DNA from 3 places in the Pantoea sp. X-Soil-YNGN-844 genome. Region 1 is predicted to be linked to each of the others. Evidence: predicted binding sites of a transcription regulator. Region 1 holds the regulator's gene; each other region holds the start of a gene.
The links. Region 1 encodes PurR, which represses purine synthesis genes. Its sites were predicted from a motif close to CANGCAAACGTTTGCNTG; they were not measured.

Region 1 (2,268 bases):
GCCCGAGCATCCTCTGACGCAGGCGAGCCAGATCGATGATGATACGCTGCGTAGCTGGCCGTCACTGGTGCTGGAAGATACATCACGCGCACTGCCGCGTCGTATGACATGGACGCTGGATAACCAGCGCAGGCTGGTGGTGCCGGAGTGGCAAACCGGACTGGAATGCGTGCAGGCAGGCTTATGTGTGGCGATGGTGCCGGGTCATCTGGCCAGACCACTGCTCGACAGCGGCGAGCTGGTCGAACTGACGCTGCCGGTGGCATTTCCGGATAGCCCCTGTTGCGTCAGCTGGGCTGAGGATCGCGCATCACCGGCGACAGGCTGGTTGCTCAGCTATCTGGGTGATGCGCAAACTCTTAATCAGGAGTGGTTAAGCGAGCATTAACGGCGATAGTCGCGGAACGGGCCATCGGCCACGGAACGGCGCTCAATCAGCGTGGGATGGACCTCAATCGTTTGTGACACTTCGCGCTTACTGGTAATGCGGTCCAGAAGCATTTCCAGCGCTTTCTCACCCAACTGGGCTTTAGGCTGATGCACTGTGGTCAGGGCCGGTGCGAAATAACGGGCGTTGCGCACATTGTCATAGCCGATCACCGAAATATCCTGTGGGACGCGCAAACCCATCTCGTCGGCGGCGCAAATCGCGCCCATCGCCATGATGTCACCGCCACAGAACACCGCCGTCGGACGCTGCTTCTGCGACAGGATCTGCTGCATCGCCTGATAGCCCGATTCCGGCTCAAAGTCACCCTGTACAATCCACTCGGCACGCGGCTGAATACCCGCTTCTTCCAGTGCCTTCAGGAAACCGGCATGGCGTCCGCCGCCGGTGTTACGCTCCATCTGACCGGGGATAGCACCAATATCACGGTGTCCGCGTTCAATCAGATAACGTCCCGCCAGATAGCCGCCCTGGAAGGCGTTATCGAGAACCGTATCGGTAAAGTCGGCGCGCGATTCACCCCAGTCCATCACCACCATCGGGATATTGCGGTTCTCTTCCAGCATCTGCAGCAGATCGTCCGGATACTCAGAGCACATCACCAGCAGGCCATCGACGCGCTTCTGCGCCATCATGCTGAGGTAGGCGCGCTGTTTTTGCAGGTCGTTATGCGCATTACCCAGAATCAGCGTATAGCCTTTATCAAAACAGTGGTTTTCAACCGCTTCAATAATTTCAGCGAAATAGGGCGCTTCGCTGGAGGTGGCAAGCAGGCCCAACGTTTTGGTGTGGTTTACTTTCAGGCTGCGCGCCACCGCACTTGGCGAGTAGTGCAGTTCCTTAATTGCCTGCCAGACCGCCTCGCGTGTCTCTTCAGCGACAAAGCGTGTTTTATTGATGACGTGCGAAACGGTGGTCGTTGAGACGCCAGCGCGTTTCGCCACATCTTTAATTGTTGCCATGAAAATCGGACTCCAGTGCTTACCTAACTCTATGATAAGCGTAATGTTAAACGTTTGCGTCTGCTCAGGGTTTTTTCCGCAAAAATGCGGCTTTTCTGGCCGGTAAACAGGCGACTGGCGGAGAAAAAACGCCTGAAAAGATGCGCAAACGGAATCAGGGATGCGCGCGTTGCGCAACAAAGGCGGGATTCTAACAAGGCTGAACGGATAAAACGAGATTTTTACCGGACCCTGTGGGAAAATGCCATATCCCTGCAAAGTGTGTGACTAAGGAGCAAGCAATGAGTACCGATTTGAAACTGGCTTTGATGACCACTATCGGCTGTCTGCTGATGATTGTGGCCTTTAGTTTTACTGCCATTCTGCACTAATAAAAAAGCCGGGATTATCCCGGCTTCTTTCGGACTATACTGCTGCTCAGCGAATGGTTTTCGGCGTCATCACCCGACGGGCACCAATATAGTGGCGCTGCCAGTAATCTTCCCCTAATGCACTGATCTGAATATCTTTGCCGGTACGCGGCGACTGAATAAACTTGCCATCGCCCAGGTAAACGCCGACGTGGTCTGCCGTGCCGCGGCCATTAATACGGAAGAAGACCAGATCGCCTTTCTCCAGCGACTCACGCTTGATCGGCGCGGCGTCTCGCAGGTGATACATTTCATTAGCGGTACGCGGGATCTTAAACTTCACCAGGTCTTTATAGGCATACCAGACCAGACCGCTGCAATCGAAACCTGTATGTGGAGAAGTGCCGCCCCACTGATAGGGTTTACCCAACTGCCCCATCAGCTTGGTCATTGCGGTCTCACGCGCCTTCTGATAGCGCTGGCGGTGGGATTTGCTCATTTTAATCGT
Region 2 (2,268 bases), 2.2 Mb from region 1:
TGACGTTCTCCACTTTGAGCCGCACATCCCCTGGCGCCTGATCTAGATGCGGATATTGATCTTCCAGCTTGCGCCCGACCATCATCTCGATCAGGCTCTCTTCGGTCAGCTCGCTGACCGGACGTTCAGCAATAAACTGACCGTCGCGGAATACCGTGACGTCATCGCAGATCTCAAAGATCTCTTTCATGCGATGCGAGATATAGACGATGCCGCAGCCCTGCGCTTTCAGTTCGTTGATCACCCGGAACAGCGACAGCGTTTCGGTATCCGTCAGCGCATCGGTCGGCTCATCCATGATGATGACCTGCGACTCAAAGCTCAGCACTTTGGCGATTTCAACCATCTGCTGATCGCCAATCGACAAATCGCCCACCAGCTTGTGGCTGTTGAAGCGCAGATTGAGCCTTTTGAGCAGCGCATCGGCTTCGGCATACATACGCGGCCACTGGATACGGCCAAAACGCCCCACATATTCGCGACCGAGAAATATATTCTCCGCCACGGTTAACTGAGGGATCAGGTTCAGCTCCTGATGGATGATGCCAATACCCGCTTCCTGAGACGCTTTCGGTCCACTGAAACGGGTCTCTTTGCCGAGCCAGCGCAATGTACCGGCATCATATTGATAGATCCCGGTCAGCACTTTCATCATGGTGGACTTGCCGGCGCCGTTCTCGCCCACCAGCGCCATCACGCGTCCTGCACGGACATTCAGCGACGCCCCCTTCAGGGCTTTTACGCCCGGAAAGGATTTTTCAATGCCGTCGAGTTGCAGTAAAGGTTGCATAGCGGCCTCAGAAGGTCACACCGGCGCTGAGGATGACATTCGCAAACGGAGAGCACTCTCCGCTGCGAATGACTGCCTGACTACGCTGCGTTTGTTGTTTGAATTGTTCATGACTGGTGTAGCTGATGGTGATGCGATTCCCCTGGTGCTGTTGCAAGGCTTCGAGCACGGCGACAAGCGCGCTATGAAGGTGCGGATTATGCTGCTTAATCTCCTCCGCGATCAGGGCGCTCTCTACCTGCATCTCCAGTGCGACAGCATTCACCACCTGCATAAAATCGGGCGTACCCGGCGTGAGCGCTAAGTCGATGCGCTGCGGTCCTGCCGGAATCGGCAAGCCAGCATCGGCAATCGTCAGCGTATCCGTGTGTCCCAGGCGGGCAATCACATGTGAGAGTTCAGCGTTTAACAAGCGACCTTTTTTCATCTTTTCACTCCACAGCGAAACGTTTCGCTGTCTGGAGTGTATGAAAAGCCGCCATCAACTCAACCGGCAAAGAAGAAATCTGTGATCGCTATCGAAACGTTTCGCTCACGCGGGAGGAAATTTGCATTAAGGCGAGGAAGGGAACGAAAAAAGGGCCGCGAATGCGGCCCGGCAGAAAGGGATTAAGGCTGTTTCTTAACCTGTTTAACGTCCATCTCAATGCTGTTGAAATCTTTATCCAGTTCACCCGTCAGCTCAACGTTATCTTTGGGCGTGATGGTCTGGCCGTTCCAGTGCTTGTGGTCGATTTCGACCTTCATGGTGCCGGTCTGATCACGGAACAGATAATCTTCCTTGCCGATCTGTTTTTCCAGCTTGCCGCGTACGGTGATCCAGCTGTCATCTTTCATCTCTTCAGCCTGCTTCACGGTCACCACACTGGTGTGATCGGCACTGAAGCCGCCCTGACCGGATGCTGACGGCGTCTGTGCGGCTGGCGCACTGGGATCAACAAATCCGCCCTGCTGTGCAGCGAAAACCGGGGCGGAAGCCAGCATAACGACGGCCAGAATTGCAGCGTGCTTTTTCATGGTGTACCCCTTTCTCAGTGGTGTTTTCGGTTTGAATTCGCCCAGTTGACCACAGAGTTCTTAACAGCTTCTTAAGCGTGAAAAATAAGCCATTTTCGCCGAAATCAGCTGTACAGTGAGGAAGTTGCTTCGTATAAAACGCTATCGGAACAGGGAGACGTGATGCGTATTTTACTGATTGAAGACGATCGCTTAATTGGCGACGGTATCAAAGCGGGGCTGAGTAAACTGGGCTTCAGCGTTGACTGGTTTACGTCTGGTGAGTCGGGCTGTAACGCGCTGGAGGCCGCGCCATGGGATGCGGTGATCCTGGACCTTTCTCTGCCTGAGCGGGATGGACTCGATATCCTGCGGCAGTGGCGGCAGCAGGGCAACGATGTGCCGGTCCTGATACTGACTGCCCGCGATGCGCTCGATCAGCGGGTTGAAGGCCTGCAGATGGGAGCCGATGACTATCTGTG
Region 3 (2,268 bases), 1.2 Mb from region 1:
AGCCAGCCGGTGCCCGCGCGTTTCACAATCAGCGCCACGATACAGAACAGCACGCCGCACAGGATAAATCCGCCCAGCGCGACCTCGTAACCCAGTGGCAGTAACAGCAGCACCGGCGAGATAAAGGCAAAACTGGAACCGAGATAGGCGGGGATTTTGCCTTTACAGATAAAGAGATAAATCAGTGTGCCGACGCCGTTAAACAACAGCACCGTCGCCGGGTTGATGTGGAACAGAATCGGTACCAGTACCGTGGCACCAAACATGGCAAACAGGTGTTGCAGGCTGAGTGGAATGGTTTGCAGTAACGGCGGCCGTTCACTGACGCCAATGGCGCGACGAGTCATCATTTATCCCCTTATGTTTTGTATCCCCGTGGGTTCGCGCCTCTGGCACAGCAGCAGGCAAGCCGGTGCGCCTTGCGACAGAGCGAATCCGTTCAGGGCATTATTTTTGTCAAAAAAAAGCCGACTCTCTGGTCGGCTGTGCGATTTATTTGGTTCCGAAAATCTTGTCCCCGGCATCGCCGAGCCCGGGAATGATGTAACCCTTTTCGTTCAGTCCCTGATCCACTGACGCGGTGTAAAGCTCGACGTCAGGATGCGCTTTCTCCAGCGCGGCAATCCCCTCTGGCGCGGCAACCAGAACCAGCACTTTGATGCTGGTGCAGCCCGCTTTCTTCAGCAGGTCGATGGTGGCAATCATCGAACCACCGGTCGCCAGCATCGGGTCGACCACCAGCGCCAGGCGCTCTTCGATGTTAGAGACCAGCTTCTGGAAATAGGGAACCGGCTCCAGCGTCTCTTCATCACGGTAAACACCCACCACGCTGATACGGGCGCTGGGAACGTGTTCGAGCACCCCTTCCATCATGCCCAGGCCGGCACGCAGAATCGGGACCACCGTGATTTTTTTGCCTTTGATCTGATCGATCTCTACCGGGCCATTCCAGCCCTCAATGGTCACGCGCTCTGTTTCCAGATCGGCGGTCGCTTCGTAGGTCAGCAGGCTGCCCACTTCAGAGGCCAGCTCGCGAAAACGCTTTGTACTGATATCATGCTCACGCATCAGGCCCAGTTTATGTTTGACCAGCGGGTGTCTGACTTCCACGATCTTCATTGGTGTTCTCCCGGAATGAGTTGAGCTAAAAAAAATCGCGGGATTATACCGCCTTTTGCACGCTGCGCCACCTGCTCTTGCGCAAAGCCGTGGGTTTTACCGGGACAAATAAAGGATTAATGAAAATCGCCCGATGCGCAATGCCGGACTCGCAAACGTTTGCCTGCACTGATAGAATTGCCGCGCTTTATTTTAAACCACCAACCGCAACTCGCGTGGGGACCTCGCAGTGACCGACAAAACCTCTCTCAGTTACAAAGACGCCGGTGTTGATATTGATGCTGGTAACGCTCTGGTTGACCGTATTAAAGGCGTAGTGAAAAAGACGCGTCGCCCGGAAGTGATGGGTGGACTGGGCGGTTTTGGTGCGCTTTGCGCGCTGCCGCAAAAATACCGTGAACCCGTGCTGGTCTCCGGCACCGATGGCGTGGGCACCAAGCTGCGTCTGGCGATGGATCTCAAACGTCACGATGCCATTGGTGTTGACCTGGTCGCGATGTGCGTCAATGACCTGGTGGTTCAGGGCGCCGAGCCGCTCTTCTTCCTCGACTACTACGCCACCGGCAAACTGGATGTGGATACCGCCTCTGCGGTGATCACCGGCATCGCCGAAGGGTGTCTGCAGTCAGGTTGTGCGCTGGTGGGCGGTGAAACCGCTGAGATGCCAGGCATGTATCACGGCGAAGATTACGACGTGGCCGGTTTCTGTGTCGGCGTGGTGGAAAAGTCAGAAATTATCGACGGCAGCAAGGTGCAGGATGGCGACGTACTGATCGCCCTCGGCTCCAGCGGCCCACACTCCAACGGCTATTCGCTGGTGCGTAAGATTCTGGAAGTCAGCAATACCGATCCGCTGGCTGAACAGCTGGAAGGTAAACCGCTGGCCGATCATCTGCTGGAACCGACCCGCATCTACGTGAAAAATATCCTGAGCCTGATTGAGCAGGTCGATGTGCACGCTATCGCGCACCTGACCGGCGGCGGCTTCTGGGAAAATATCCCGCGCGTCCTGCCCGAAAACACCCAGGCTGTCATCGACGAGAAGAGCTGGCAGTGGCCGGCGGTCTTCAGCTGGTTACAGCAGGCGGGCAACGTCAGCCGTTTCGAGATGTATCGTACCTTTAACTGTGGCGTCGGCATGATCATCGC

Region 2: a site for PurR is predicted at 1,230-1,247, ahead of rbsD (D-ribose pyranase). Genes of this name have one in related genera too.
Region 3: a site for PurR is predicted at 1,268-1,285, ahead of purM (phosphoribosylformylglycinamidine cyclo-ligase). Genes of this name have one in related genera too.

The regions. Positions count from the first base shown of each region.
Region 1 covers NZ_AP036007.1:1,824,132-1,826,399, forward strand. Annotated here, with positions in the region: gene punR (DNA-binding transcriptional activator PunR) at 1-388, shown strand, start outside; gene purR (HTH-type transcriptional repressor PurR) at 385-1,410, opposite strand; gene cydH (cytochrome bd-I oxidase subunit CydH) at 1,692-1,781, shown strand; gene AC6I8C_RS08480 (C40 family peptidase) at 1,828-2,268, opposite strand, start outside.
Region 2 covers NZ_AP036007.1:4,008,351-4,010,618, forward strand. Annotated here, with positions in the region: gene rbsA (ribose ABC transporter ATP-binding protein RbsA) at 1-790, opposite strand, end outside; gene rbsD (D-ribose pyranase) at 798-1,217, opposite strand; gene AC6I8C_RS18690 (YgiW/YdeI family stress tolerance OB fold protein) at 1,400-1,807, opposite strand; gene qseB (quorum sensing response regulator transcription factor QseB) at 1,970-2,268, shown strand, end outside.
Region 3 covers NZ_AP036007.1:3,015,090-3,017,357, forward strand. Annotated here, with positions in the region: gene uraA (uracil permease) at 1-347, opposite strand, end outside; gene upp (uracil phosphoribosyltransferase) at 493-1,119, opposite strand; gene purM (phosphoribosylformylglycinamidine cyclo-ligase) at 1,349-2,268, shown strand, end outside.